DNA from 3 places in the Leifsonia sp. HAY1-4F genome. Region 2 is predicted to be linked to each of the others. Evidence: predicted binding sites of a transcription regulator. Region 2 holds the regulator's gene; each other region holds the start of a gene.
What was found. The regulator LexA, encoded in region 2, represses DNA repair genes until DNA is damaged. The targets are predictions, from matches to a motif close to TCGAACANNTGTTCGA.
Positions count from the first base shown of each region.

Region 1: a site for LexA is predicted at 3,879-3,894, ahead of uvrA (excinuclease ABC subunit UvrA). Genes of this name have one in related genera too.
Region 3: a site for LexA is predicted at 3,462-3,477, ahead of recA (recombinase RecA). Genes of this name have one in related genera too.

Region 1 covers NZ_JBNDHX010000063.1:10,148-19,977, reverse strand. The annotation lists gene ACPYOG_RS12740 (DUF4129 domain-containing protein) at 1-289, shown strand, start outside; gene ACPYOG_RS12735 (hypothetical protein) at 316-891, shown strand; gene ACPYOG_RS12730 (AAA family ATPase) at 881-1,906, shown strand; gene ACPYOG_RS12725 (DUF58 domain-containing protein) at 1,953-3,260, shown strand; gene ACPYOG_RS12720 (hypothetical protein) at 3,257-3,775, shown strand; gene uvrA (excinuclease ABC subunit UvrA) at 3,965-6,877, shown strand; gene uvrC (excinuclease ABC subunit UvrC) at 6,886-8,910, shown strand; gene rapZ (RNase adapter RapZ) at 8,947-9,830, shown strand, end outside.
Region 2 covers NZ_JBNDHX010000087.1:5,342-15,171, reverse strand. The annotation lists gene hflX (GTPase HflX) at 1-1,328, shown strand, start outside; gene ACPYOG_RS14940 (methylenetetrahydrofolate reductase) at 1,562-2,542, shown strand; gene metE (5-methyltetrahydropteroyltriglutamate--homocysteine S-methyltransferase) at 2,539-4,887, shown strand; gene ACPYOG_RS14930 (metallopeptidase family protein) at 4,965-5,315, shown strand; gene lexA (transcriptional repressor LexA) at 5,428-6,108, opposite strand; gene ACPYOG_RS14920 (LysM peptidoglycan-binding domain-containing protein) at 6,355-6,783, shown strand; gene ACPYOG_RS14915 (histidinol-phosphate transaminase) at 7,172-8,317, shown strand; gene hisB (imidazoleglycerol-phosphate dehydratase HisB) at 8,314-8,916, shown strand; gene hisH (imidazole glycerol phosphate synthase subunit HisH) at 8,919-9,554, shown strand; gene priA (bifunctional 1-(5-phosphoribosyl)-5-((5-phosphoribosylamino)methylideneamino)imidazole-4-carboxamide isomerase/phosphoribosylanthranilate isomerase PriA) at 9,602-9,830, shown strand, end outside.
Region 3 covers NZ_JBNDHX010000067.1:2,104-11,933, forward strand. The annotation lists gene miaB (tRNA (N6-isopentenyl adenosine(37)-C2)-methylthiotransferase MiaB) at 1-1,318, opposite strand, end outside; gene ACPYOG_RS13060 (regulatory protein RecX) at 1,343-2,230, opposite strand; gene recA (recombinase RecA) at 2,262-3,335, opposite strand; gene ACPYOG_RS13070 (DUF3046 domain-containing protein) at 3,506-3,730, opposite strand; gene ACPYOG_RS13075 (helix-turn-helix domain-containing protein) at 3,811-4,122, opposite strand; gene ACPYOG_RS13080 (CinA family protein) at 4,279-4,785, opposite strand; gene pgsA (CDP-diacylglycerol--glycerol-3-phosphate 3-phosphatidyltransferase) at 4,772-5,395, opposite strand; gene ACPYOG_RS13090 (FtsK/SpoIIIE family DNA translocase) at 5,405-8,230, opposite strand; gene ACPYOG_RS13095 (N-acetyltransferase family protein) at 8,301-8,792, opposite strand; gene ACPYOG_RS13100 (ribonuclease J) at 8,858-9,830, opposite strand, start outside.

The sequences.
Region 1 (9,830 bases), on a different contig from region 2:
GGAGGGCGCCGCCGACTGGGGCGTCCGACGTCTCCCGGCCGAGACGCCCGCCGAGTTCGCCTCCCGCGTGGTCGCCCGGGTCGCCGCCGACCGGGACGCGGCCGCGCGCCTGCTCACCCTCTACGTCCGTGCCCGCTTCAGCACGGCAGCCGTCACCCCCGGGGATGTCGCGGAGGCCCGCCGGGCCGTCGACGCGCTCCGCTCCTCGTGGAGCGTCGCCCCGTCCGGCGTGGACCGTCGGGCGCCGGGCGGCTCCGCCCGTGACCGTGGAATGGCCGGACCACGATGACCGCGACTCGCCGACTCCCGCCCGGGATGCCGCGGAGACTCATCCTGAGCGCGCTGCTGGGCGTCGCGATGGGTGTGGCCGCCTGGCTTCTCGGCATGGATGCGGCGCACGCCCTCGGCCTGGGGGCCGCAGCATTCGGCCTGTCGTCCTGCCTTTCGGCGCTCGGCGAGGTCGCAGAGGTGACCTGGGCGACCCCGCCCGCGCCGTCGCGGACCGGCTCGCGCCGGGACGTCGCCCAGCTCGGCTGGTCGCTCGGCGCCCGTGGCGGCCGGGTCTCGTCGGAGGGCGTCAGGGCGGTGCGTTCCGTCGCGGAGCGTGCAGTGGCCCTGCGCGGCCTCGATCTGGAGGACCGCTCCGCCGACGCGCAGCTGGAGGCGCTCCTCGGGCGCCAGGCGCTGGCTCTCCTGCGACGGGGATCCGGTTTCGAGATGCGCACCTCCGCCGTGGCCGCGGTGCTGGATCGCCTCGAGGCGCTGACCGCCGAAGCGGCATCCGCCACTCCCGCGTCGCAGAGCGGACGCGCTTCCCCCGCTCCGACCCGGACCCCGACCACCGCCCCCACCCCGATCCCGACCCCTGAGGAGCCGCCCCGTGTCCGCTGAACCCCCGTTCGATCCCGCGACGTCGCTTCCGGTCTCCGAGGTGGCGCGCTTGGGAGCCGACGTGCTCGAGCGGGTCGGAAGCGTCGTCGTGGGGATGCGCGAACCACTGCGGATCGCGTTCGCGACCATCCTCGCGGGCGGCCACGTGCTGTTCGAGGATGTTCCCGGTCTCGGCAAGACGCTGGCCGCCCGCAGCATCGCGGCCGCGGTCGGGCTGGACTTCCGGAGGCTCCAGTGCACGCCCGACCTGCTGCCGTCCGACATCACGGGCTCGTTCGTGTACGTGCCGGGCATCGCCGACTTCGAGTTCCGGCCGGGTCCCGTCTTCACCGGGCTCTTCCTCGCCGACGAGATCAACCGGACGTCGCCGAAGACGCAGTCGGCGCTCCTGGAGGCGATGGCTGAGGGGCAGGTCTCCGTAGAAGGGAAGAGCTTCCCGCTTCCCTCGCCGTTCCACGTGGTCGCGACGGCGAACCCCATCGAATCGGAGGGCACCTACGCGCTTCCGGAAGCGCAGCTCGACCGGTTCATGGTCCGGTTGAGGGTCGGATACCCGGACGAGGACGGCGAAGCACGCGTCCTGCTCTCGCGGGTCGCCCGGCGTCACGAGGTCGCCACGGTCGAGCCGGTCATCGATGCAGCGACCCTGCGGTCGATGCAAGCGGGCGTGGAGGCAGTGGATGTGGATCCGGACATCGCCGCGTACTGCGTCCGGCTTGCCGCCGCCACCCGCCGGCACCGCTCCGTCGAGGTGGGCGCGTCCCCGCGCGGATCCCAGGGCCTCCTGCTCGTCGCGCGAGCGCTGGCCGTGCTGGACGGGCGCGACTTCGTCATCCCGGACGACGTGAAGGCCGTCGCGCTTCCCGTCCTGGCGCACCGGCTCACGCTGACGGTCCAGGCGTGGACCGGCGGGGTGGTGGCCGAGCAGGTCGTGACCGAGGTGGTCAACACCGTGCCCGGCCCGCCCGCGGTCGGGGTCGCACAGCGGACGGGCGAGGAGGCGTCGAGCCGATGATCGGCGGGACAGCCGGACGGGATCGCCCGGTGGAGGCGGTGACGGGATGACGGATCGCGCGAGCAGCTCGACCCGCACCGCCTGGATGCCGAGTCCGGCGCTGGCCGCCGCGGTGGTCATCGGAGTGGTCGGCCTGGTCGCCGCCTTCGTGATGTCCCGGCCGGAGCCCGCGTTCGTCGGTGCTCCGCTGCTGGTGGCCGCGGCGCTCGGCTGGGAGCGCCGGCCATCCGGCGACTCCGTCAGCCTGGACACCTCAGCCGACTCCGAGGAGGCCATCCACACCTCCCGTGGCCTACCCCTGCTCTCGGTGCGCGTGCATGCTGCCGCCGCACAGCATCCCGAGGCCCTGCAGCTGCGGCTGTCGCTGGGAGGAGCTGCGCCCGTGGATGCGGTGGTCACCGCGCGTGCCGCGGCCGGTCTGACCGCCGAGGTGCCGCTGGTCCACTCCGGCCGCCAGCGCGTCGTAGCGGTCGAGGCGCGAGCGGTCGGCGCCGACGCGGCGTGGGTCAGCATGCCGGGGGAGGAGGCGGCGATCGAGCGCGTCGTGCGTCCGCGCCAGGCACCGGTCCGGAGCCTCCCGCTCCCGGCACGCCTCCTCGGCCTGACCGGGCAGCACGTGTCGACCCGGCCGGGCGAGGGCGGAGAGTTCCGCGACATCGACCTCTTCCATCCCGGTGACCGCCTCCGGCGGATCGACTGGCGGGCGACCGCCCGAGCGGGCCGGGCGGGGGAGCTGTACGTCCGGCGTACGACCGCAACCTCGGACGCTGCGATCCACCTGGTCATCGACGCCAGGGACGACCTGACCGGCGTCATCGCGGACTGGTCGGAGCGGTACCCGCGCCCGGCGGTGTCGTCACTGGATCTCGCTCGCGAGGCAGCCGCATCGCTGACCGCCGCGTACGCCGCGGCGGGAGACCGGGTGGGGTTCGACGACCTGAGCGAGTACGGGCGCGTGCTGCCTCCGCGGGCGGGCGCTCGGCACCGGGAACGGGTGCTCCGCGCGATCGAGCTGACCTCGGCGACCGGGACGACCTTCCAGCGGGTCCGCGCGCCGCGGCTGTCGCCCGGGGCACTCGTGTTCGTGCTCTCGACGTTCCTCGACGATCAGCCGGTGACCCTCGCGCACACCTGGCGCGCCGCGGGTCACCGCGTGATCGCCGTCGACGTCCTGCCGGCCCGGGATCTGCGGGAGCTGACCTCGCGCGACCGTCTCGCCCTGCGGACGGTCGAGCTCGCACGCAGCATCCGGCTGGAGCAGCTGCAGGCTGGGGGAGCGGAGTTCGTCCGGTGGGAGGATGCGCCGGGCCGCGAGGCGTCCCTCCGCGCGATCGCGGCGGGACGGCGACGATGAACGGCGTCCCCGTCCTCGGCGTCTTCACGATCCCCGGCTGGTCCGTGCGTGCCCTGTTCGCTGCGATCGCGCTCCCGTTCGTGCTGGTCGGCATCCCGGTGGGCACGTGGACCGGCATCGCGGCCGCGCTCATCGGGGTCGCGGTGTGGCGCCCGCGCTGGTTCACCGCCTGGGTGCTGATCGGGATCCTCCTGCTCTCGTCGCTCGTGGAGCCGGGAACGGTGACCCCGCGACTCCTCGGTCTCGTCGCGGGAGTGCACGCGCTGCACCTCGTCGTCGGGTGGATGCTCGTCGTGCCGAGCGCAGCGAGGCTGCAGCCTGCCGTGCTGCTGCCGTCGCTGCGTCGCTTCGTGCTGATCCAGGTCCCCGCGCAGGCGGCCGCGGTCGCGCTTCTCCTGTCCGCCCGGGGAGCCTCCAGCCCGCTCTTGGCCGTCCTGTCCGGACTCGCGCTGGTCGCACTGGTCGGTCTCCTGCTGCCGGCCCTGCTGCGTCGGCCTCCTCGCGCGCCACGCTGACCGCGGGCCTGGAGGCCGTCCTCCTGCAACCGTCCCGGGACGAATGTCGGTGGTCACGCCTAGACTCGCGCTTGCGCGGCTTCGTGCGTTCGGGAGGATAGAATCGAACACACGTTCGAGCTGGCGAACGGGATGCGCGGTGGGCGAACAGCCCCGAGAAGACAGCACGGATGGCGGAGAATAGAGCGAGTGAGCAGCGGGCGAGTGAACATCGAGTCGGGGAACATCAGCAGAGTGACGGGGTCGCACCTCAGCGTGCGTGGAGCGCGCGTGCACAACCTCCACAATGTCGATCTGGAGATCCCGCGCGACTCGATGGTCGTCTTCACCGGCCTGTCGGGGTCGGGCAAGTCCTCGCTCGCCTTCGACACGATCTTCGCCGAGGGGCAGCGACGGTACGTCGAGTCGCTGTCGGCGTACGCCCGCCAGTTCCTCGGGCAGGTGGACCGGCCGGACGTCGACTTCATCGAAGGCCTGAGCCCGGCCGTCTCGATCGACCAGAAGTCCACCAACCGCAACCCGCGGTCGACCGTCGGCACGATCACCGAGATCTACGACTACATGCGCCTGCTGTGGGCGCGCATCGGCGTGCCGCACTGTCCTGTGTGCGGTGAGCGCATCCAGCGCCAGACGGTGCAGCAGATCGCCGACCAGCTGATGGAGCTGGAGGCCGGCACCCGGTACATGGTCGTCAGCCCGGTCGTCTCGCAGAAGAAGGGCGAGTTCGTCGACCTCTTCAAAGAGCTGGCCGCGAGCGGGTACGCGCGTGCGCTGGTCGACGGCGAGCAGATCCAGCTCTCCGACCCGCCGACGCTGAAGAAGCAGTACAAGCACGACATCTCCGTCGTCGTCGACCGTCTGGTCGCCGGCCCGGACATCCTCGGCCGCCTCACCGACTCGCTGGAAACGGCGCTCCGACTGACGGACGGCCTGGTCCAGGTCAACTTCGTCGACCGCGAGGGGCCTGCCGCCTGGCAGAACTTCAGCGAGAAGCTCTCGTGCCCGAACGGCCACCCCATCCAGCTGACCGAGATCGAGCCGCGGACCTTCTCGTTCAACGCTCCCTTCGGCGCCTGCCCGGAGTGCTCGGGCCTCGGCACGCGCATGTCGGTGGATGAGCAGCTGCTGCTCGGCGACGACGAGCAGAGCATCTCCGAGGGCGTCATCATCCCGTGGACGACCCAGGGCAAGGGACTCTTCAACTACTACGAGAAGCTGCTCGACGGCCTTGCTCGCGATCTGAAGTTCTCCCTGAAGACCCCGTGGAAGAAGCTGACCACCGAGGTGAAGGACGCCGTGCTCCACGGCGACAACTTCGAGGTCAAGGTGCGGTGGAAGAACCGCTACGGGCGCGAGATGTCGTACACCTCCGGCTTCGAGGGCGTCGTGCCCTATATCGAACGGCAGTACCTGCAGGCCGAGACGGACACGCAGCGTGCCCGCTGGGCCGAGTACCTGCGCGAGGTGCCGTGTCCGGTGTGCGACGGCAAGCGCCTCAAGCCCGAGGTGCTCGCAGTGCTCGTGCACGGCAGGAGCATCGCGGACGCCTCGCAGCTGAGCCTCAGCGACGCCCGCGCGTTCATGGAGAAGCTGCACCTCACCGAGCGAGAGCAGAAGATCGGCGCCCAGGTGCTGCGCGAGATCAAGATCCGGCTCGACTTCCTCATCCAGGTGGGCCTCAGCTATCTCGACCTGGCGCGGGCGGCCGGGACCCTCTCCGGTGGCGAAGCGCAGCGCATCCGCCTGGCGACCCAGATCGGCTCGGGACTGACGGGCGTGCTCTACGTGCTCGACGAGCCGAGCATCGGCTTGCACCAGCGGGACAACCGCCGCCTCATCGACACGCTCGTCGCGCTGCGCGACCTCGGCAACACACTGATCGTGGTCGAGCACGACGAGGACACCATCCGCACCGCCGACTGGATCGTCGACATCGGCCCGGGCGCCGGGGTCAACGGCGGACACGTCGTGCACTCCGGTTCCTACGAGGAGCTCCTGGCGAACACCGACTCGCTGACCGGCGACTACCTCGCCGGCCGCCGCGAGATCCCGGTGCCCCCGAAGCGTCGCAAGATCGACAAGAAGCGGATGATCCGGGTCGTGGAGGCGGAGGCCAACAACCTGAAGAAGGTGACGGTCGACTTCCCGCTCGGCACCTTCGTCGCGGTCACCGGCGTCTCGGGTTCCGGGAAGTCGTCGCTGGTCAACGACATACTGTACCGGGTCCTCGCCAACAAGCTGAACGGCGCCCGCAAGGTGCCGGGCAAGCACCGCACGGTCACCGGTCTCGAGAACCTCGACAAGGTCGTGCACGTCGACCAGGCGCCGATCGGCCGCACTCCGCGGTCCAACCCGGCGACCTACACCGGCGTCTTCGACCGCATCCGGACGCTGTTCGCCGAGACCCCGGAGGCAAAGGCCCGCGGCTACCTCCCCGGCCGGTTCAGCTTCAACGTCAAGGGCGGACGCTGCGAGGCGTGCTCGGGCGACGGGACGATCAAGATCGAGATGAACTTCCTGCCGGACGTCTACGTCGCGTGCGAGGTGTGCGGGGGAGCGCGGTACAACCGCGACACGCTCTCGGTGCACTACAAGGGCAAGAACATCGCCGAGGTGCTCGACATGCCGATCAGCGAGGCGGCCGAGTTCTTCCGGCCGATCTCGGCGATCCACCGCTTCCTGCAGACGCTGGTGGATGTGGGACTCGGCTACGTCCGGCTCGGCCAGAGCGCGACCACGCTCTCCGGCGGCGAGGCCCAGCGCGTCAAGCTGGCCACCGAGCTGCAGCGCCGGTCCAACGGCCGCAGCGTGTACGTGCTCGACGAGCCTACGACCGGGCTGCACTTCGAGGATGTGCGCAAGCTCCTGCTGGTGCTCAACGGGCTGCTCGAGAAGGGCAACACGGTCATCGTGATCGAGCACAATCTCGACGTCATCAAGTCGGCCGACTGGATCATCGACATGGGACCTGAGGGCGGCGCCGGCGGCGGCGAGGTCATCGCGACCGGCACGCCGGAGCAGGTGGCCGAGGCCCCGGGCAGCCACACGGGCTTCTTCCTCAAGGAGATGCTGCAGGGCGAGTCCGCCCGGGGTGCCGCCTGAGGCGCGCCGTGGCCGACACCGTCAGCTACCGGCCGAAGGCCGGCGAGATCCCCACGCAGCCGGGCGTGTACCGGTTCCGCGACAAGAACCGGCGTGTGCTCTACGTGGGCAAGGCGAAGAACCTCCGCGCCCGGCTGAGCAACTACTTCCAGCCGCTTCGCAGCCTCCACGAGCGCACCCGCCGCATGGTCACCACAGCGGCGAGCGTCGAGTGGACGGTCGTGGGCACCGAGTACGAGGCCCTCCAGCTCGAGTACACCTGGATCAAGGAGTTCAACCCGCCCTTCAACGTCAAGTTCCGCGACGACAAGACGTACCCGTACCTGGCCGTGACGCTCGGGGACCGCGTGCCGCGCGTGATGATCACGCGCAATCGCAACATCCCGGACGCGCGCTATTTCGGCCCGTACACGAAGGTGTGGGCGATCCGCGAGACGGTCGATCTCATGCTCAAGGCGTTCCCGATGCGGAGCTGTTCCGACGGCGTGTACCGCCGTGCGGAGCTGACCGGCCGCCCGTGCCTCCTCGGCGACATCGGGAAGTGCGCGGCGCCCTGCGTCGGCCGCATCACGCCGGAGGACCACAAGTCCCTCGCGATCGACTTCGCCTCGTTCATGGCGGGAAACGACAGCGGCTATCTCCGCGACCTGACCGAGAAGATGAAGCAGGCGGCGAGCACCCTCGACTACGAGGCGGCCGCCCGCCACCGGGATGCGATCCAGGCGCTCGAGGGCGTGCTCGGCAAGAGCGCGGTCGTCCTGACCGACAGTGTGGATGCGGACGTCTTCGGCATCGCGCACGACGAGCTCGCGGCCGCCGTGACGCAGTTCATCGTCCGCGGCGGCCGGGTGCGCGGTGTCCGCAGCTGGGTGGTCGACAAGGAGCTCGACGTCAGCCTCGGCGAACTCGTCGAGACGGTCGTGCAGAACGCGTACGACGGACCCGACGCCCCGCCTCGTGAGATCCTCGTCCCCGAATTGCCCGAGGACACCGCAGAGCTGGAGCTCTGGCTCACCCAGCGCCGCCGGGAGACGCCCGACCCCTCTGCGCCCCGGGGCCGGCACACGGGCCGCGTCGAGCTGAAGACGGCGCAGCGCGGCGAGAAGGCGGCCCTCGCGCAGACCGTCGAGATGAACGCCAAGAACGCGCTCATCCTCTACAAGACCCGGCGCAGCTCCGACTTCGTGGCGCGGTCGAAGGCGCTGAACGACATCCAGGATGCTCTGGGGATGGACGACGCGCCCCTGCGGATGGAGTGCTACGACGTCTCGCACCTCAGCGGTACGAACATCGTCGCCTCGATGGTGGTGTTCGAGGACGGACTGCCCCGCAAGGACCAGTACCGGCGCTTCAGCATCCCCGAGTCCACGGACGACACGGAGTCGATCCATCAGGTGATCTCGCGCCGGCTGGCATACCTGAAGAGCGACACCGTGGATGCGTCGGCACCGCGGACGGCCGCCGAGGCAGCCGAGGACCAGCTGGCCGAGGACACCGCGCTCGACGCGGAAGGTGCGGCCGGCGCCGACGGGGTCGTGGACGGCTCCGAACGCCGTCGCCGCAAGTTCTCGTACCCGCCGAACCTGCTCATCGTCGACGGCGGCCAGCCGCAGGTCGCCGCCGCCAAGCGGGCCCTCGACGAGTCGGGGGTGACGGGGATCCAGCTCGCCGGCATCGCCAAGCGGCTCGAGGAGATCTGGCTGCCCGACTCCGACTTCCCGGTCATCCTGCCGCGGAACAGCGACGCACTGTTCCTCATCCAGCGGCTCCGCGACGAGGCGCACCGCTTCGCGATCACCTACCAGCGGGCCCGCCGGAAGCGCGACATCGGGAGCGTTCTCGCCGAGATCCCGGGCCTCGGCCCCGCTCGCGTGAAGGAGCTGCTGAAGCACTTCGGCTCGGTGGCGCAGCTGCGCAAGGCCACGCCGGCCCAGATCGCCGAGGTCCGCGGAGTCGGCCCGACGCTCGCCGCCGCGATCTTCGAGAGGCTCGCGAACAGCGAGGGGAGCCTGCCCGCAGCATCCAGTCGCTAGGCTGGTGTCACCCCACGGAGCGGAGGAGACCGGTCTATGGCCACCGACGAGACTGTCGTGAGCGCCGAGCAGCAGGAGGTGCTCATCGTCACCGGGATGTCGGGCGCCGGCCGCTCGACGGTCGCCAACGCGCTGGAGGATCTCGACTGGTACGTCGTCGACAACCTCCCGCCTCAGATGCTCCGCCCGCTGATAGAACTCGCCAACCGCGCCGAGTCCGGGCTTCCGCGCATCGCCGCGGTGGTGGATGTGCGCGGCCGCAACTTCTTCGTGGACCTCCGCGACATGATCCAGAGCCTGCGCGAGGGCACCCAGGTGCGCGTCCTGTTCCTGGAGGCGTCCGATGCGGTGCTGGTCCGGCGCTTCGAGCAGGTGCGGCGTCCGCATCCGCTCCAGGGCGACGGCACCATCCTCGACGGGATCTCCGCGGAGCGCACCCGGCTTCGCGAGATCCGGGAGGCGAGCGACATCATCGTCGACACCTCCGATCTCAACATCCACCAGCTGGCCACCAACATCACCGACACCTTCGCCGTGGAGAACGCGGCGGATGTGCAGGTCACCGTCATGAGCTTCGGCTTCAAGTACGGACTGCCGGCGGACGCCGACATGGTGGCCGACGCGCGATTCCTTCCCAACCCGTTCTGGAATCCCGAGCTCCGCCAGCACACCGGGCTGGACGATGTCGTGCGCGACTACGTCCTGACCCAGGACGGCGCCGACGAGTTCATCCAGGCCTACGTCTCGGCCCTGCGGCCGATCATGAGCGGCTATCACCGCGAGAACAAGCGGCACGCTCTGATCGCGATAGGCTGCACTGGCGGAAAACACCGGTCCGTCGCGATTGCGGAAGAGCTCGCGGCACGGTTGCGCAGTTTCCCCGGTCTGGCGGTGAACACCAAGCACCGCGACCTCGGCCG
Region 2 (9,830 bases):
CCGGCCTCTCGACCGAGCTGCAGGACGTCACCGAGGTCGAGTACCGGCAGCTGCGCCTGGAGAACGTCGTGCTGATCGGCGTCTACTCGCAGGGCTCGCTGCAGGATGCGGAGAACTCGATGCGCGAGCTCGCCGCTCTCGCCGAGACGGCCGGAGCGGCCGTCCTCGACGGACTGCTGCAGCGCCGTCCGCATCCTGACCCGAGCACGTACCTCGGCCGCGGCAAGGCCGAGGAGCTGGCCGGGATCGTCCGGGCGCTGGGCGCCGACACCGTGATCGCCGACACCGAACTGGCGCCGAGCCAGCGCCGCGCGCTGGAGGACGTCGTGAAGGTGAAGGTGATCGACCGCACGGCCGTGATCCTCGACATCTTCAGCCAGCACGCCAAGAGCCGTGAGGGCAAGGCGCAGGTGGAGCTCGCACAGCTCGGGTACCTGCTGCCGCGTCTGCGCGGGTGGGGCGAGTCGATGTCCCGTCAGGCCGGTGGCCAGGTGGGCGGCGCGGGAGCCGGCATGGGATCGCGCGGTCCCGGTGAGACGAAGATCGAGTTGGATCGCCGCCGCATCCACACGCGGATGGCCCGGCTGCGCAAGCAGATCGCGGGGTTCAAGCCGGCCCGCGAGGCGAAGCGCGCGAACCGCAACCGCAACTCGGTGCCGTCGGTCGCGATCGCCGGCTACACCAACGCGGGGAAGTCGAGCCTGCTGAACCGCGTGACGAAGGCCGGCGTGCTGGTCGAGAACGCGCTGTTCGCGACGCTGGATGCGACTGTGCGCCGCTCGGTCACGGCCGACGGCCGCCTGTACACGCTGGCGGACACCGTCGGCTTCGTCCGCAACCTGCCGCACCAGCTGGTGGAGGCGTTCCGCTCGACGCTGGAGGAGGTCGCCGATTCGGACGTCATCCTCCACGTGGTGGACGGCTCGCATCCCGACCCTGCGTCGCAGCTGGCGACGGTGCGCGACGTGATCGGCGAGGTGGGCGCACGGGAGATCCCGGAGATCGTGGTCTTCAACAAGGCCGACCTGATCCCCGCGGACGACCGGCTGGTCCTGCGGGGTCTGGAACCCGGCGCGATCTTCGTGTCGGCGCGCACCGGCGAGGGCGTGGATGAGGTGCTCGCCGCGATCGCGCGGCTGCTGCCCGACCCGTCCCTGCAGGTCGAGCTGGTCGTGCCGTACGACCGCGGCGACCTGATCTCGGCTCTGCACGAGCGCGGCCGGGTCATCTCGACCGAGTACGTCGAGGAGGGTACGCGCGTCACCGCCCGGATCATGCCGGAGTACCACGCGGCGTTCGAACCGTTCGAAGTGACGCCGACAGCATAGGCCGCACGCCGCGGCCAACATGCCCGGCGAGCGGAATCGAGGCCGGACGGGACCGACTGTGTCGAAGGATGACGCGGGCGATTCCGTCCGGCCTCTCCGCTTGCTAGATTGCCAGTCAACCGAAGCGGGCGACCGCTGACGTGGTGCGACAGCCGAGCCCGGCACCCGCCCGTGCGATCCCGCAAGCCTGTGTGCGGGGTGTCCCGTGCCGCTGTCAACCATCCGAGGATTCCATGAGCTGTACCGATGTCCGGTACTCCTTCGAGCTGTACCCTCCGCGCTCTGAGCGCGCGGCCGCGTCGCTTCCCGCGACCATCGACCGCCTGGCTGCCACGCACCCGGACTTCATCTCGGTGACGTACGGTGCCGGCGGCTCCTCGCGCAGCGCATCCCTCGAGGTCCTGCGCTACATCATCGACAACACGGACGTCAGCCCGATGGCGCACCTGACCTGCGTCGGCTCCTCGCATGAGGAGGCCAACCGGCTCATCCGGGAGTTCCTGGATGCCGGCGTCCGGCGCTTCCTCGCCGTGCGGGGCGACCCGCCCGCCGGTCTGCCGGAGGGCGAGGACGGCATCGGCGACATCCGGACGACCGCGGAACTGGTGCAGCTCATCCACCGGGTGCAGGCCGAGCGGTCGCCGTACGGCGAGCTGGTCGTTCCCGAGCTGCGCGCGCAGGCCGTGCTCCAGCACCGGGAGCACGTCCAGATCGCCGTCGCCGCATTCCCGAACGGGCACCCGTCCTCCCACTCCGTGTCGCAGGACATCGACGCGCTGCTCGCCAAGCAGGCCGCCGGCGCGAACCTCGGGATCACACAGCTCTTCTTCCACGCCGAGGACTACCTGCACTTCGCGCAACGTGCGGCCGAGGCCGGCGTCGCGTTTCCCATCCTGCCCGGCATCATGCCCGTCACCAGCCCCGCACGCCTGAAGCGGATGCTCGAGCTGAGCGGCGAGGACCTCCCGAGCGACCTGGCGATCGAGCTGGAGGTCGAGCCGACCGACGAGGGCCGGCGCGAGATCGGCGTCGCCTGGGCCGCTCGCCTCGGCGAGAGGCTGCTTGCGGGCGGTGCTCCCGGCCTCCACCTCTACACGTTCAACCAGCACGAAGCGGTCCTCTCGGTTCTCGACCGCATCGGCGCCCTCCCACCTTCCGACCACCGTGACAGCACCCTCCCCGAGAAATCGGCCACTGAAAAGGAACCAGCATGACCGACAGCACGCGAGCCCCCTTCCCGGCGGGCACGATCATCGGCTACCCGCGCATCGGCCGCCGCCGTGAGCTCAAGAAGGCCGTCGAGGCCTTCTGGGCCGGCAGCATCGGCGCCGACGAGCTGGAGGCGACCGCAGCGCAGCTTCGCGCGACGACGCGGGAGCGCCTGGCCTCGCTCGGCCTCGGCAGGACCGACGCCTCCATCCCCCAGAGCTTCAGCTTCTACGACCAGGTGCTGGATGCGGCCGTCACGGTCGGCGCCGTGCCGTCGCGTTTCGGCGCGCTCGCGGCGGCCGACGGGTCCGTCGATCTGGCGGGCTACTTCACGATCGCCCGCGGCGAGGGAGACAACGCGCCGCTGGAGATGACCAAGTGGTTCGACTCCAACTACCACTACCTGGTGCCGGAGATCGGGCCGGAGACGGACTTCCGCCTCGCCTCCGACCGGATCGTGCGCGAGTTCGAGGAGAGCCGGGCCGCCGGATTCGTCACCCGCCCCGTCGTGGTCGGGCCGGTCACGTTCCTGCTGCTCAGCAAGCCGAGCGACGACGCGCCGGAGGGCTTCCGCCCGCTGTCGCGGCTGGCCGACCTCCTGCCCGTCTACCGCGAGCTCCTCGCCCGCCTGGCCGCCGCCGGCGCGCCGTGGGTGCAGCTGGACGAGCCTGCCCTCGTCAGTGAGAGCATCGACGAGGCTCGGGATGCGGTGCTCGCCGCTGCGCGGACCGCCTACGACCAGCTGGGTGCAGCAGCCGACCGGCCGGCGATCTTCGTCGCAGCGCCCTACAACAGCCTGGACGACGCCCTCCCCGTCCTTGCCGCCACGCCGATCGAGGCGATCTCCCTCGACCTGGTCCGCGGAGCGGTTCCTTCGGGGCTCGACGCGGCCACCGCATCCGCTCTTCGCCAGAAGACGATCGTGGGCGGCGTGATCGACGGCCACAACATCTGGCGAGGCGACCTGGAGGCGGCCTTCGGGACGCTCACCGAGCTCCTTTCGCTCAGCCCCGACGTCGCGGTGTCGACGTCGACGTCGCTGCTGCACGTCCCGCACGATGTGGACGACGAGCCGAACCTGGATGCGCGGCTGACGTCGTGGCTGGCGTTCGCCGACCAGAAGGTGGCCCAGGTCGCCGTGCTCGCGCGCGGCATCGTCGACGGGCACGAGGCGATCCAGGACGAGCTGACCGCGGCGACCGCTGCGCTCGCCGACCGGGCCTCGGCACCGGGCGTGCGCGTTCCGGCGGTTCGCGAGCGCGAGGCCGCGCTGACCCGCGCGGACTTCCGCCGCGGCGACTACGCCTCGCGCCTGGCGGCCCAGGACGAGGCGCTCGGGCTGCCGTTCCTCCCCACGACGACCATCGGGTCGTTCCCGCAGACGCCGGACATCCGCCGCGCACGCGCCCAGCTCGCCAAGGGCCTCATCACCGAGGCCGAGTACCTGGGCCGGATGCGCGAGGAGATCAAGCGCGTCGTGGACCTCCAGGAGGAGATCGGGATCGACGTCATCGTGCACGGCGAGCCCGAGCGCAACGACATGGTGCAGTACTTCGCCGAGAACCTGGACGGCTTCGCGGTCACCCAGAACGGCTGGGTGCAGTCGTACGGCTCCCGCTGCACGCGCCCGTCGATCCTCTGGGGCGACGTGTCGCGCCCGGCGCCCATCACGGTCGACTGGTCGGCGTACACGCAGAGCCTCACCGAGAAGCCGGTGAAGGGGATGCTGACCGGCCCGGTCACGATCCTCGCGTGGTCCTTCGTGCGCGACGACCAGCCGCTCGGCGAGACCGCCCGTCAGGTGGCGCTCGCGCTGCGCGACGAGATCGCCGACCTGGAGCAGGCCGGAATCCGCGTCGTGCAGGTGGACGAGCCCGCGCTCCGCGAGCTGCTGCCCCTGAAGAAGGCCGCGCAGGGCGACTACCTGGAGTGGTCGGTCGGGTCGTTCCGCCTCGCCACGTCCGGTGTCGCCGACGAGACGCAGATCCACACGCACCTCTGCTACTCCGAGTTCGGCGTGGTCATCGACGCGATCCGCAACCTCGACGCCGATGTGACCAGCATCGAGGCGGCGCGGAGCCGCATGGAGGTCGTGCACGACATCCAGAGCTCCGGGTTCGAGCACGGCATCGGGCCGGGCGTGTACGACATCCACTCGCCGCGTGTGCCGTCGGTCGCCGAGGTCACCGAGCTGCTCGAGACCGCGCTGAGCGCGATTCCGGGCCGCCAGCTGTGGGTGAACCCGGACTGCGGGCTGAAGACCCGTGGATACGACGAGACGGTCGCGTCGCTGCGCAACATCATCGAGGCCACGCGGGCCGTGCGCGAGCGCGCGGCGGTCACGGCCTGACAGGTCCTGTCTCAGAACGACGGCGGCCCCGGTACGCGCACAGCGAACCGGGGCCGCCGCCGTGTCAGGATGAGCGCATGGTGCGCATCCCGGACGAGGACTTCGAGCGGATGGTCGGCGACATCTTCGAAGCGCTGCCGGACGACATGGTCGGGCCGCTCGAGAACGTCGCGATCCTGATCGAGGACCAGCCCGCCGGGGCGCGGCCCCGGCTGTTCGGACTGTACAGCGGACGCCCGCTGACGCGCCGGTCGGTGTACGGGTTCGGCGAGCTGCCGGACCGGATCACGCTGTACCGCAACAACCTCGAGGCGTCCGCGGCGACCGAGGAGGAACTGCGGGCGCGCGTCCGGGTGACCCTGGTGCACGAGATCGGGCACTACTTCGGGCTCTCCGACCAACGGCTCGGCGAGCTCGGCTGGGCTTGACGGCTCGGCTGGGTTTGACGGCTCGGCTGGGTTTGACGGCTCGGCTGGGTTTGACGGCTCGGCTGGGCCTGACGGCTCGGCCGGGTTTGAGCTCGCGGCGCCGAGGGCGGGCTCAGACGGCGCGAAGGACCGCCACGACCTTGCCGAGCACCTGAGCGAAGTCGCCCAGAATCGGCTCGAAGTTGGAGTTGCGCGGCAGCAGCCAGGTGTGCCCGTCGCGCTGGCGGAAGACCTTGACGGTCGCCTCCTCGTCGAGCATCGCCGCGACGATGTCCCCGTTCTCCGCCGTGTTCTGAGCGCGGATGACGACCCAGTCGCCGTCGCAGATCGCGGCGTCGATCATCGACTCCCCGACCACCTTGAGCATGAACAGCTCGCCGTTGCCGACCAGCTGGCGGGGGAGGGGGAAGACCTCGTCGACCTGCTGCTCCGCGGTGATGGGGATGCCGGCCGCGATCCGGCCGACCAGGGGCACCATCGCCGCGTCCCCGACGGGCGTCTGGTTCTCGTAGTCGGGGGCCTGGGATGACGAGGAGGGCACGTCGATCAGGATCTCGAGCGCGCGCGGCCGGTTCGGGTCGCGGCGCAGGTAGCCGCTCAGCTCGAGCTGGTTGAGCTGATGGGTCACCGACGACAGCGAGGAGAGTCCGACGGCATCCCCGATCTCGCGCATGCTCGGCGGATAGCCTCGCTGGCTGACCGAGCGCTGGATCACATCGAGGATCGCCAGTTGCTTGTCGCTCAGGTTCTTGCGGCGGCGCGTGCCTCCGCGGGCCTGGTTCTCATTCGACACGGGCGTCCTCTCCTGAATTGGGCCGTCCCCCAGGGGCTCCCCGGCAGGAATGTCGGTGGTCCCTGATCTGATGTTCTCAGACAGTCGAAACTGTATCCGCGTCACGAGAGGAAGACAAACATGTGTTCGAGTGTGTCGCGAACTTCCTGCGGAAATTTCCCACAACAGCGTGTGTTGCGGTTTTCGACATTCGAAGATACATTCGGAACACAGTTTCGCATCCGCGAGTCTGAGGAGGTCACGGTCATGAGCGCAGCACTGATCAGCGATGCAGCACCCACGATGTTCCCGCGGTCCGCGGGAGCAGCGTCGACGGCGTCCTCGCCACGCTTGCACGCCGTCCCGCCGCTGCCCGACACCGCCCGCGTGCGGCTGCGGCTCACGCGACGCGGACGCGCGGTGCTGTCCGCTCTCGTGGCGCTTCCGCTGGTGATCGGCGCGCTCGTGTTCGCGCTGAACGGCGGCGGTGCCGTCGCGACGAGTCAGCAGACGCACGTCAGCTTCCAGTACGTGACGGTGCAGTCCGGCGATTCCCTCTGGTCCGTCGCCGAGCGCGTCGCGCCCAACGCGGACCCGCGGGATGTGATCGCCGACATCGTCTCTCTCAACGGCCTGGACTCGGCGGTCGTCTCGCCCGGGCAGCAGCTCGCCGTCCCGGCGAAGTACGCGCACTAGCCGCCCTGCGTGGCGCCTCCCGTTCTGCCGTCTCGGCTGCGTTCGACCTCGGATCGCCGCGACTCCCGCTGGGCCGGGTAGCAAAGGGAGATAGTTCGGCGGGATCTGGGCTGAGCATCCTCCCTTCGTGGTGCTGACCGCGCCTGGCGACGAAATTTCCTCCCTTTCTGCCGGATCAGTCCGCGCGGTGGGGCGGGTTGAGAACGGAGGAGTTCTCGCTGGGTGACCCGGCAGTAGCCTCGACGGGAGGTGATCGGCGGCCCTTCCACACCAGAAGTCCTCCGATTCCAGCGCATTCCTCGCGTGCGGAGTGCGCGAGCGGTATCACGTGTCGGCACACAGCGTCATGCGGCACGGTGACGTCGTGGGCGCTCAGTACGATTGACGGGTGACTTCCCTCTCCGAGCTGCCGCTCCGGGATGACCTGCGCGGTCGTTCCCCGTACGGCGCTCCGCAGCGTCCGGTGCCCATCGCGCTCAACGTGAACGAGAACACGCATCCGGTGCCCGCGGACGTCGCAGCCGACATCGTCGACCGGATCGTCACGGCGATCGGCGGGGTCAACCGCTACCCCGACCGGGAGTTCACGGAGCTGCGCGAGGCCTTCGCGCGGTACCTGGGCCACGGCCTCACGGCCGCCAACATCTGGGCGGCCAACGGTTCCAACGAGGTGCTGCAGCAGATCCTGCAGGCGTTCGGTGGACCCGGCCGCAGCGTCCTGGGGTTCGCTCCGACCTACTCCATGTACCCGCTGCTCGCCTCGGGCACCGGCACGGAGTACCTCGCCGGAGCGCGCGACGCCGATTACGAGCTCTCGCCCGCAACGGCGGCCGCCGAGATCCGTCGCCTCGACCCGGACATCGTCATCCTGTGCTCGCCCAACAACCCGACGGGTACGCCCCTCAGCCTCGACACGATCGAGGCCGCCTACGACGCCGCGCGCGGCATCGTCGTCGTGGATGAGGCGTACGCCGAGTTCCTGCCCGACGGCGCCGCCTCCGCTCTGACGCTTCTCGAGGGCCGGCCCCGGCTCCTGGTCTCCCGGACGATGAGCAAGGCGTTCGCCTTCGCCGGCGCGCGCGTCGGGTACTTGGCCGCCGACCCTGCCGTCACCGACGCCCTCCGCCTGGTGCGCCTGCCCTACCACCTGTCGGCGCTCACCCAGGCGGCCGCCCTGGGGGCGCTCGCGCACGCGGACGAGATGCTCGCGATGGTCGGCCAGATCCGCGGACAGCGCGACCGGCTCGTCACGGAGCTCGCTCGCCTGGGCTACACGCCGCACCGCAGTGGGAGCAACTTCGTGCTCTTCGGCGGTGTGGACGACCCGCACGGCGTGTTCGAGGCACTCGCCGAGCGCGGCATCCTCATCCGCGACGTCGGCATCCCTCACCACCTCCGGGTGACCGCCGGGACCGAGGAGGAGACGACGGCGTTCCTCGACGCGCTGGCCGCTCTCGGCCGGCCGACGGCTGCGCCCTCCGTCGACGAGGCCCCGGAGCGGGACGTGAACGCCCCGGTAGACTCGGACGCATGACGAATCGCGCCGCCACGGTCACGCGGGAGACGAGCGAGTCGAGCATCGAGCTCAGCCTCGACCTCGACGGCACCGGCACCTCCGACATCCAGACGAGCGTCCCGTTCTTCGACCACCTGCTCACCGCGTTCGCCAAGCACTCGCTGACCGACCTGCGTATCCGCGCGTCCGGCGACACCCACATCGACGTGCACCACACGGTTGAGGACGTCGGCATCGTCCTCGGCCAGGCCATCCTCGAAGCACTCGGCGACAAGGCCGGCATCTCGCGGTACGGCGACGCCCTGGTGCCGTTGGACGAGGCGCTCGTCCAGGCGGTCGTGGACATCTCCGGACGCCCGTACCTGGTGCACAGCGGCGAACCGGCCGGGTTCGAGCTGCACCGGATCGGCGGGCACTTCACCGGTTCGATGGTGCGTCACGTCTTCGAGGCGATCACGTTCAACGCGCGCCTCACGACGCACATCACCGTCGTGGGCGGCCGCGACCCGCACCACATCGCGGAAGCGGAGTTCAAGGCGTTCGCGCGCGCCTTCCGTCAGGCGAAGGCGTACGACCCGCAGGTCACCGGCGTCCCGTCCACCAAGGGCGCGCTGTGACCCTGGGCCGGACGCCGGATGTCGTCGTCTTCGATTACGGGACGGGCAACGTCCACTCGGCGGTCAAGGCCGTGGAGGCGGCGGGCGCGCGGGTAGAGCTGACCGGCAACCGCAAGCGTGCGCAGGAGGCCGACGGGCTGCTGGTACCGGGCGTCGGCGCGTTCGCCGCGGTCACGCAGGCCCTGAGCGCCTCCCACGGCGACGAGGTCATCGACCGGCGCCTCGCCGGAGGCCGTCCGGTGCTCGGCATCTGCGTCGGCATGCAGGTCATGTTCGAGCGCGGAGTGGAGCACGGCGTCGAGACGGAAGGCCTGGGGGAGTGGCCGGGAACGGTCGAGCGGCTCCACGCCGAGGTGGTTCCGCACATGGGCTGGAACACCGTCCGGACGCCTCAGGATTCCGTTCTCTTCGCAGGGCTCGAGGACGAGCGCTTCTACTTCGTCCACTCCTACGCCGCTCAGGCGTGGACGCTGGAGACCACCGCTCCGTTCCCGGAGCCCCGAGTGACCTGGGCCGAGCACGGCTCGCCGTTCATCGCCGCCGTCGAGAACGGGCCGCTGAGCGCCACGCAATTCCACCCCGAGAAGTCCGGCCGCGCCGGCATCCAGCTGCTCCGCAATTGGATCGGCACGCTCTAGCCCCGGGTGCACCCCCTCCGCATGCGCGGACCGACACGAGGAACCATATGACCGATCTTCTCAGCACGCCCCGACTCGTCCTCCTTCCCGCGGTCGATGTGGCCGATGGCCAGGCCGTGCGCCTCACCCAGGGCGAGGCGGGCAGCGAGACCAGCTACGGCGACCCGGTGGATGCCGCCGCCGAGTGGGCGGACGCGGGCGCCGAGTGGATCCACCTCGTCGACCTCGACGCCGCCTTCGGCCGGGGCGAGAACCGCTCTCTGCTGAAGCGCGTCA
Region 3 (9,830 bases), on a different contig from region 2:
TCGCCGAGCCGGCCGGCACGTCGAAATGAACGAGGCGGCTGTCGCGTGCGCGTCCGCTGAGCCGGTGGGTGTCGGCGTCCTTGCGTCCTTCGCCGTTGGCGACGAGGAGCTCGACTTCGCGACCGATCAGCTTCTGGTTCTCTTCCCAGGAGATGCGCTCCTGCAGCGCGGCCAGGCGCTCGTAGCGGTCCTGCACGATCTCCTTGGGCACCTGCTCCGCCATGGTGGCGGCCGGCGTGCCCGGTCGGATCGAGTACTGGAACGTGAACGCGGAGGCGAACCGTGCGGCCTCGACGACCCGCATCGTCTCCAGGAAGTCCTCTTCGGTCTCGCCCGGGAAGCCGACGATGATGTCCGTACTGATGGCGGCGTCGGGCATCGAGGCGCGCACGCGGTCGAGGATCCCGAGGAACTTCTCCGAGCGGTAGGACCGCCGCATCGAGCGCAGGATGCGGTCGGAGCCGGACTGGAGCGGCATATGCAGCTGCGGCATCACGTTGGGCGTCTCCGCCATCGCGTCGATGACATCATCCGTGAATGCGGCGGGATGCGGACTGGTGAAGCGGATCCGCTCCAGGCCGTCGATCTGCCCGGCCGCCCGCAGCAGCTTGCTGAAGGCCTGACGGTCTCCGAACTCGACGCCGTACGAGTTGACGTTCTGGCCGAGGAGGGTCACCTCGATCGCGCCGTCGTCAACGAGCGCCTGGATCTCGGCGAGGATGTCGCCCGGCCTCCGGTCCTTCTCCTTGCCTCGGAGGGACGGCACGATGCAGAACGTGCAGGTGTTGTTGCAGCCCACCGAGATGGAGACCCAGCCGGAGTAGGAGGAATCTCGCTTGGTCGGGAGCGTCGAGGGGAACGTCTCGAGCGATTCGAGGATCTCGATCTCCGCTGCGTCATTGTGACGGGCGCGCTCGAGAAGACTCGGAAGCGAGCCCATGTTGTGGGTGCCGAACACGACATCCACCCAGGGCGCCTTCTCGAGGATGACGTTCTTGTCCTTCTGTGCAAGGCACCCGCCGACCGCGATCTGCATGCCCTCGTGGTGCCTCTTGACGCCCGCGAGGTGTCCGAGGTTGCCGTACAGCTTGTTGTCCGCGTTCTCGCGTACGGCGCACGTGTTGATGACGACGATGTCCGCTTCTTCCCCATCGGCCGCGACGTAGCCGGCTGCTTCGAGGGAACCGCTGAGTCGCTCGGAGTCGTGGACGTTCATCTGGCAGCCGAACGTGCGCACCTCGTACGTCCGCGCCCGGCCGTCCGGGCGGACCGCCGCCTCCGAGGGCTCGATGACGCTGCGTTGTTCCAGGATGCTCATGATGGCGACAAGTCTACGCAGCCGTCACTGGAAGCGGACGCCCGAGCCGCCGCGGGAACGTCGGCCGGTGAAGGCGGCCTCCATCGCCTGACGGACGACCTCGGACGCGTATCCCTTGCGGGCGAGGAACGCGTGCAGCCGCCGGCGCGCCGTCTCGTCGTCGTAGTTCTCGAGCTGGCCGATCCGCTTCGTGGCGAGTTCGATCGCCCGTTCCAGCTCATCGTCCTGGCCGATGTCGGCCAGGGCCAGCCCGATCAGCTCCGGGTCGATGTGGCGACGCTTCAACTCCTGCTCGATCGCCGAACGCCCCAGGCCCTTGCGGCTGTGCTGCGTGAACGCAAGCGTCGTCGCCAGGGAGGCATCGTCGATCACACCCAACGTCTCGAGCCGGTCGAGCTCCGGACCGTAGACCTCCTCCGGGATCTCGCGACGGATCAGCACCTGTTCCAGCTCCCACCGCGACATCCCCCGCCGTGCGAGCTGCCGGATGGCGACACCGGACGTCTTGCGCGTCTGGCGCGCCGTCTCCTCGTCCTCCTCAGCGGCAGCTTCTGCCGTTAGCGAACTGGGTCCACCACCCCAGGTGTTGTTCCACCCGCCGTCGGACACCGTGGAGTCACGTTGCGTGCTCTCACTCGGCCGGCCGACCCGTGGCTCGCCGCCGCCCGGCTCTGCGGAACGCAGTCCGACGACCGGACGAGCGACCTTCCCCCGCGACGGATGGTCGTCGCCGGCACTCCGGCCAGGAGCGGGTCGCCGGAGCGGAGTCACCGGGGCGAGACGCTCCTGCGCGTCGCTGGACGACCCATCGCTCGACAGCCCATCGCTCGACGACCCATCGCTCGACGACCCACCGCTCGACGACCCACCGCTCGCGTCGCCCTCAGACGACGACGGAAACTTCACCACCACGAGGATCTCCTTCGGGAGGCGACGGACACGCTCAAGCGCCCTTGCGCGCCTGCAGCTTCTCTTCGATCGACCCGACGTTCGACGGCGCTTCCACCACCGCGTTCGGGTCGGCGACGATGCCCAGCTTGATCTTGATCTTCTGCTCGATCTCTGCCGCGACGTCCGGGTTCGCGATCAGGAAGTTGCGCGAGTTCTCCTTGCCCTGGCCGAGCTGGTCGCCCTCGTAGGTGTACCAGGCGCCCGACTTCTTGACGAGACCGTGCTCGACACCGAAGTCGAGCAGGCTGCCCTCACGCGAGATACCGACACCGTAGAGGATGTCGAACTCGGCCTGCTTGAAGGGCGGAGCCATCTTGTTCTTGACGACCTTGACGCGGGTCCGGTTGCCGACCGCTTCAGTGCCGTCCTTCAGGGTCTCGATGCGCCGGATGTCGAGGCGGACCGAGGCGTAGAACTTGAGCGCCTTACCACCGGCCGTCGTCTCCGGGCTACCGAAGAACACGCCGATCTTCTCGCGCAGCTGGTTGATGAAGATCATCGTGGTGTTGGTCTGGCTGAGACCGCCGGTGAGCTTGCGGAGCGCCTGCGACATCAGTCGGGCCTGGAGGCCGACGTGCGAGTCGCCCATCTCGCCCTCGATCTCGGCGCGCGGCACGAGGGCCGCCACGGAGTCGATGACGATGAGGTCGATGGACCCCGAACGCACCAGCATGTCGGCGATCTCGAGCGCCTGCTCACCGGTGTCGGGCTGTGACACCAAGAGCGCGTCGATGTCGACGCCGAGCTTGCGGGCGTACTCCGGGTCGAGCGCGTGCTCGGCGTCGATGAAGGCGGCGATGCCGCCTGCGCGCTGCGCGTTGGCGATCGCATGGAGCGTCAGCGTGGTCTTACCCGACGACTCCGGGCCGTAGATCTCGATGATGCGGCCGCGCGGGAGACCGCCGATGCCGAGTGCGACGTCGAGTGCGATCGATCCGGTGGGAACGACCTCGACCGGTGCGCGCTCATCGCTGCCCAGTCGCATGACCGAGCCTTTTCCGAACTGGCGGTCGATCTGCGCAAGGGCGGTCTCTAGCGCCTTCTCGCGGTCTGCGGGTGATGGCATTGCGGTTCTCCTTCGTGGCTTCGCTACGGTTCGACTCTAGGAGTGACGTCCGACACTCGAAGCGAGGGACGTGCGATCTGTGGACAACCGGTTTTCGACTGCCGTTGTGAAGAAGTGTAGCCAGATCCGAACATATCTTCGAGAGGTTCGGATCGGCGTGTCGCAAGCCCTCAGCGCTTGGGCGCGGGCTTTCCCGCCCCGTACCAATGCGAGGCCGGCACCCCGGCCTCCTTGCACAGGGCCAGCCAGACCTCGCGCGGCGCACGGCCGGCGGCGAGGGCCTCCGCGGCTGTCCGGCCACCGAGCTCGCCGAGCACGAGATCGGTGAGGAGCGCCTGGCCATAGGAGCGGCCGAACTCGTCCGACACGGCTCTCTGGAACTCGCTGAGCTTCATGGGTCCTTACTTCAGAAGAGTGGAGGGAGGGAAAACGAAGGACGCCCCGCAGTCGCGGGGCGTCCTCCCAGGCGTTCTGATCAGCGCGCGACCAGATCCGAGCCCATCGCCGTGACGAACTCGTCCGGAACGGTATCCGGAATCACCGGCTCGAGACCCTCGAGCACGGCGATCCGATCACCGACCTCGCGCATGATGACGGAGACCGGGGTCTCCAGCGCGTCGGCCACCGAGGCGAGGATCTCACTCGACGCCTCCTTCTGACCGCGCTCGACCTCGCTGAGATAGCCCAGCGCGACGCTCGCCTTACTGGCGACCTGGCGGAGCGTGCGACCCTTTTGCAGGCGGAAGTCCCTGAGCACGTCGCCGATTTCCTGACGTACAAGAATCATTCGGAGCCTCCCTCTCTTACCCTGCCGACGTATCGATGGGATACGAATGTACCGCATCCTCTGTTCCACGATATCGAGGGCTACTGGGCTTTTCTTGTGAATGCAGCAGGTGTAACGAGCCGGAAACGCCCCGTATTCCCGCGGTAATACGGGTATTTACACAATCGTTATGCCAAGCTCGAAGGCCAGCGCGCCGATGGCCTCGGCGACCGTCCGGCGGCGGATCTCTTCGCGGTCCCCGGACAGGTCCAGCGCGATCGAACGCGCCCCCGCCGCCGTTGCGATCCCGAGGTAGACGGTGCCCACCGGCTGCCCACCTTGCGGGTCGGGCCCAGCGACCCCGGTCGTGGCCACGCCGAGATCCGCCGGACGCCCATCCACCGCGAGCCGCTCCCGCACGCCGGCTGCGAGCTGGCACGCGACCTCGGGATGCACAGGCCCCTCGGCGGCGAGCAGCGCGGCATCCACGCCGAGGAGCGAGTGCTTGAGCTCGGTGGCGTAGACGACGGCTCCCCCGAGCACCACAGCGGACGCGCCGGGCACGCTCGTCAGCTCAGCGGTCAGCATCCCTCCGGTCAATGACTCCGCCACAGCGATGGTGAGGCGTCGGTCGATCAGCGCGCGGACCACCCGGACCGTGCCGTCCCGCTCAGCCGACGGCACGCTTCGCCCTCCGCCCCTTCCAGGCCTGCCAGAGGTAGTCGATGCCCGTCCACACCGTCAGGACGACGGCCGCCGTCATGACGATGCCGTTCACCCAGAAGACCCAGTCCCCCAGAATCGTCCACAGCGGCGCGAGCGCCAGCGAGATGGCGACGGACTGGACGATGGTCTTGATCTTGCCTCCGCGCGAGGCCGCGATGACGCCCTGGCGGATGACGACGAAGCGGTAGACGGTGATGCCGACCTCGCGCACGAGGATGACGACCGTGACCCACCACGGCAGCTCGCCGAGCAGCGACAGGGCGATGAGCGCACCCCCGGTCAGCACCTTGTCGGCGATCGGGTCGAGGAGTTTGCCGAGATCGGTGACCATTCCGTTGCGGCGGGCGAGCGCCCCATCCACACCGTCCGTCGCGATCGCCAGGATGAACAGCACGGTCGCAGCCCAGCGCAACCACCCGTCGTGGCCGCCATCGGCGAGCAGCATCCAGAAGAACAGTGGAGCCAGAAGGATGCGCACGATCGTGATCGCGTTGGGCAGGTTCCAGTTGCTCACGCGGTCTGCTCCGCCGTCCGCCGCTGCGGGCGGAGGCGTGTCGGGCACCGACATCGCGGTCTTCTACTCTCTGCCGGTCAACTGCCAGGCGTCGTCGTCCGAGTCCCCGTCGACCTCAGGATAACCCGCGGTCATCTCGGCGACGGGGTCGACGCCGTACCGGTCCTCCTCCGCGCCGGCGGCCGGCTCGACCGGGCGCTGCGCGAGCGGCGCCGCCTGGGGCGCACCACCGGGCGGCTCCTCGCCTCGCAGCCGGGCGATGACCTGCGGGAGCTGCTCGGCCGTGACCAGCACGTCGCGGGCCTTCGATCCCTCGGACGGCCCGACGATCTCGCGCGACTCCAGCAGGTCCATGAGGCGGCCGGCCTTGGCGAAGCCCACCCGCAGCTTGCGCTGCAGCATCGACGTGGAACCGAACTGGGAGGAGACGACCAGCTCTGCCGCCGCGAGCAGCAGTTCGAGGTCGTCGCCGATGTCGGAATCGATCTGCTTGCGCTCCGCACCGACGGTGACATCCTGCCGGTACTCCGGCCGCGCCTGACGCGTGACGTGCTCGACCACCTTCTGGATCTCGGCCTCGTTCACCCACGCACCCTGCACGCGGATCGCCTTGGATGCGCCCATCGGCAGGAAGAGCCCGTCGCCCTGGCCGATGAGCTTGTCCGCACCCGGCTGGTCGAGGATGACCCGCGAGTCGGTGACGCTGGTGACCGCGAACGCGAGGCGGGACGGCACGTTCGCCTTGATGAGGCCGGTGACGACGTCGACCGACGGCCGCTGCGTCGCGAGGACCAGGTGGATGCCGGACGCACGCGCAAGCTGCGTGATGCGGACGATCGAGTCCTCGACATCGCGCGGAGCGACCATCATCAGGTCGGCGAGCTCATCGACGACCACGAGGAGGTAGGGGTACGGCTTGAGCTTCCGCTCGCTGCCCGCCGGCAGCACGATCTCGTCGTTGACCACGGCGCGGTTGAAGTCGTCGATGTGGCGGAAGCCGAAGCTCGCCAGGTCGTCGTACCGCATGTCCATCTCCTTCACGACCCACTGCAGCGCTTCCGCCGCCTTCTTCGGGTTCGTGATGATGGGGGTGATGAGGTGCGGGACGCCGCCGTAGATCGTCAGCTCGACCCGCTTGGGGTCGATGAGCACCATCCGCACCTCGGAGGGCTTGGCGCGCATCAGGAGGCTCGTGATCATCGAGTTGACGAAGCTGGACTTTCCGGAGCCGGTGGAGCCGGCGACCAGGAGGTGCGGCATCTTCGCCAGGTTCGCCACGACATAGCCGCCGCCGACGTCCTTGCCGACGCCGATCGTCATCGGGTGGACGCTCTTGGTCGCGGCCGGCGAGCGCAGGACGTCGCCGAGCGACACGATCTCGCGGTCGCTGTTGGGGATCTCTACGCCGATAGCGCTCTTGCCCGGGATGGGCGACAGGATGCGCACCTCGTTGCTCGCCACCGCGTACGAGAGGTTCTTGCTGAGGGCGGTGACGCGCTCCACCTTGACGCCCGGACCGAGCTCGATCTCGTACTGCGTGACGGTCGGGCCGCGCGAGTAGCCGGTGACCTTCGCGTCCACCCCGAACTGCGTCAGCACCTCGGTGATGGCCGCGACGATCTCGTCGTTCGCGCCCGAGCGGGTCTTCGCGGGCGTCCCGGCCGAGAGCATGGACGCCGATGGCAGGTTGTAGGGGGCCGTCGGCTGCGGCAGAGCCGGCGGTGCGGCGTCCTCGTCGAAGTCCTCGGCGCCCGCCTGGAATCCCGGAAGCACCGCGGCAGCGCCGGGAAGGGCGCCAGCGCCGGGAAGGCCTGCTGCACCGGGAAGCGGCGCCACGGCGGTGGGCGGCTGCTCTCCCGTGAACCGCTGCAGCGCGTCCTCCGCGTGCGCGAGCTCGCTCAGCACCTCGGTGTTGTAGTGATCGCTCGTCGGATCGGGCTCGAGGGCCGTCGCGAACTCGCCCTTGCCCCGCTCGCCCTTCCCGAAGACCTCCGTGAGTCCGTCCACCGGCTCCGCGTCGTACTCGGGGTCCTCCTCGCGCTGCGACTTGTTGCGCCGCCACCACGGGAGGTTGCCCTCGGGTTCTGGCTCGTCGTCGACACCGTCGAGCTCGACCTGCTTGGTGCGAGCCTCTTTGCCGCTCTTCGCCTCGTGGCGCTCGTCCTCCGTCGGGAGCTGGGCCCCGAACAGGTAGGCGTACAGCTCGCGGATGCGCGCCGGCAGCTTGTTCGGCGGCGTCTTCGTGATGATGAACAGGCTCAGGATGAGCAGGACGATGACGACGGCGCCCCCGCCATACGGCGTGATCACCAGCGAGAGCGGCGCCGAGACCAGCCAGCCGAGCACGCCGCCCGCCTGAGCCAGCGCCGCCATGCCGTCGCTGGGCGAGGGATGCGGGCTGAACAGGTGGCAGAGGCCGGACACCATGAGGAGCAGGATGCTGAGGCCGATCCCGATCCTCGTGTTGTCGTCGACGGAACTGGGATGCCGGAACAGCCAGGCGGCGAACAGCACCATCACCACGGGCAGGGCGAAGGCGACGCGGCCGAACAGGCCGCCGAAGGTCCACGCGTCGAGCATGCGGGCGACCTGGTCGTTGATCAGGAACCACTCCACGACGGCGCCGGCGATCGCGAGCAGGACGAGGAAGAAGGGGAAGCCGTCGCGCCGCTCCTCCTTGCTGAGCTTCTCGGGCCCGAGCGCGCGGAAGGCGGCGCCCGTGAGGTGCGCCAGGCCCATCCACGCACGGAGGAGAGGGCTCGACCCCGCGTCGGCTGCCGGGTAGGCGACCGTCTTCTGCTGGGCGGTCTTCGCTGCCGGCTTGCGCGCGGTCGACCCGCCGCGACCGGAGTTCCGGGCGCGAGAATTCGACTTGGTGCTCGTGGCCATGGAGTCCACGCTACGGCGTACCCCCGTCATCCCGGGGTTCCCGCGCCTGGATTGTGGAAAATCCGCTCCGTCAGCGGACGGTGCGCACCATCGTGTCGGCGCTCTCTCCGACTGCGACGGGGACGTAGCCCTCGCTCGTGTAGAGGCGCTGTGCGAAGTTCGTCCGCTCGACGCTGAGGCTCAGCCGTGCGTACCCGTGCGCCGACGCGGCGAGGGAGAGCTCACGCAGCAACGCCCGTCCGGCGCCCTGCGCCCGCCACTGCCGGTAGACGCCGAGGGTGAGCTCCGGCACGCCGACCGCCACGAACCCGGATCCCGGGTCGTTCGCCGGGAACAGCCGCGCCCAGCACGCGCCGACCGCGACACCGTTGGCGTCCTCGGCGACGCAGCCGAAATCGCCCGGGCGCTTCCAGCCCGCGATATAACGTCCGAAGGCAGGGTCTTCGAGGACGTTCACCCGGGAGCGGGTCCTTTCCGCGTTCCCGTTGACCGCCTCCACGAGCATGTCCGCGAGCACGCGGGCATCCTCGCCGGTGGCGGGTCGGATGCGGAACGCTCTCATGCGGGAACGCTACCGGCCCCCGCGTTTCCGCGGGGTAACGATCCCTGTCGCCATGGCGGAGTCGCCTACGCCTCGATGACGAGCGGGACGATCATCGGCCGGCGCCGGTAGCTCGTGTTCACCCAGCGGCCGACGGTGCGCCGCACCACCTGCGAGAGGGCGTGCGAGTCACGGACGCCGTTGTGCGCGGCCTCGGACAGCGCCGCGGCGATCTTCGGCTTGACGTCGTCGAACACCGCGTCGTCCTCGGCGAAGCCCCGGGCGTGCACCTCGGGTCCTGTGACAATGCGGCCGGTCGCCGCCTCCACGACGACGATGATCGAGATGAAGCCCTCCTCGCCGAGGATGCGGCGGTCCTTCAGGTCGGCGTCGGTGATCTCTCCGACACTGGCGCCGTCGACGTATACGAAGCCGAGGTCGAGCTGCCCGACGACGCGGGCGATGCCGTCGCGCAGGTCGATGACCGAGCCGTCCTCGGCGAGGATCGTGTTCTCCTCCGGTACGCCGGTGTCCATCGCCAGGCGTGCGTTCGCGACCAGGTGGCGGTACTCGCCGTGCACCGGCATCACGTTCTTCGGCTTCAGGATGTTGTAGCAGTAGAGCAGTTCGCCGGCGGCGGCGTGGCCGGAGACATGCACCTTGGCATTGCCCTTGTGGACGACGTTCGCTCCGAGCTTCGTGAGCCCGTCGATGACCCGGTAGACCGCGTTCTCGTTGCCCGGGATGAGACTCGACGCGAGGATCACGGTGTCGCCGTGCCCGACCTCGATCTGGTGGTCGAGGTTCGCCATGCGCGCGAGCACCGCCATCGGCTCGCCCTGCGAGCCGGTCGACATGTAGACGATCTCGTCGTCGGGCAGGTCGGCCGCCTTCTTGTAGTCGATGAGCACGCCTTCCGGCACCTTCAGGTAGCCGAGCTCGGCGGCGATCGTCATGTTCCGGACCATCGAGCGGCCGAGCAGCGCGACGCGCCGGCCATTGGAGGCGGCGGCGTCGAGCACCTGCTGGACGCGGTGGACGTGGCTGGAGAAGCTCGCC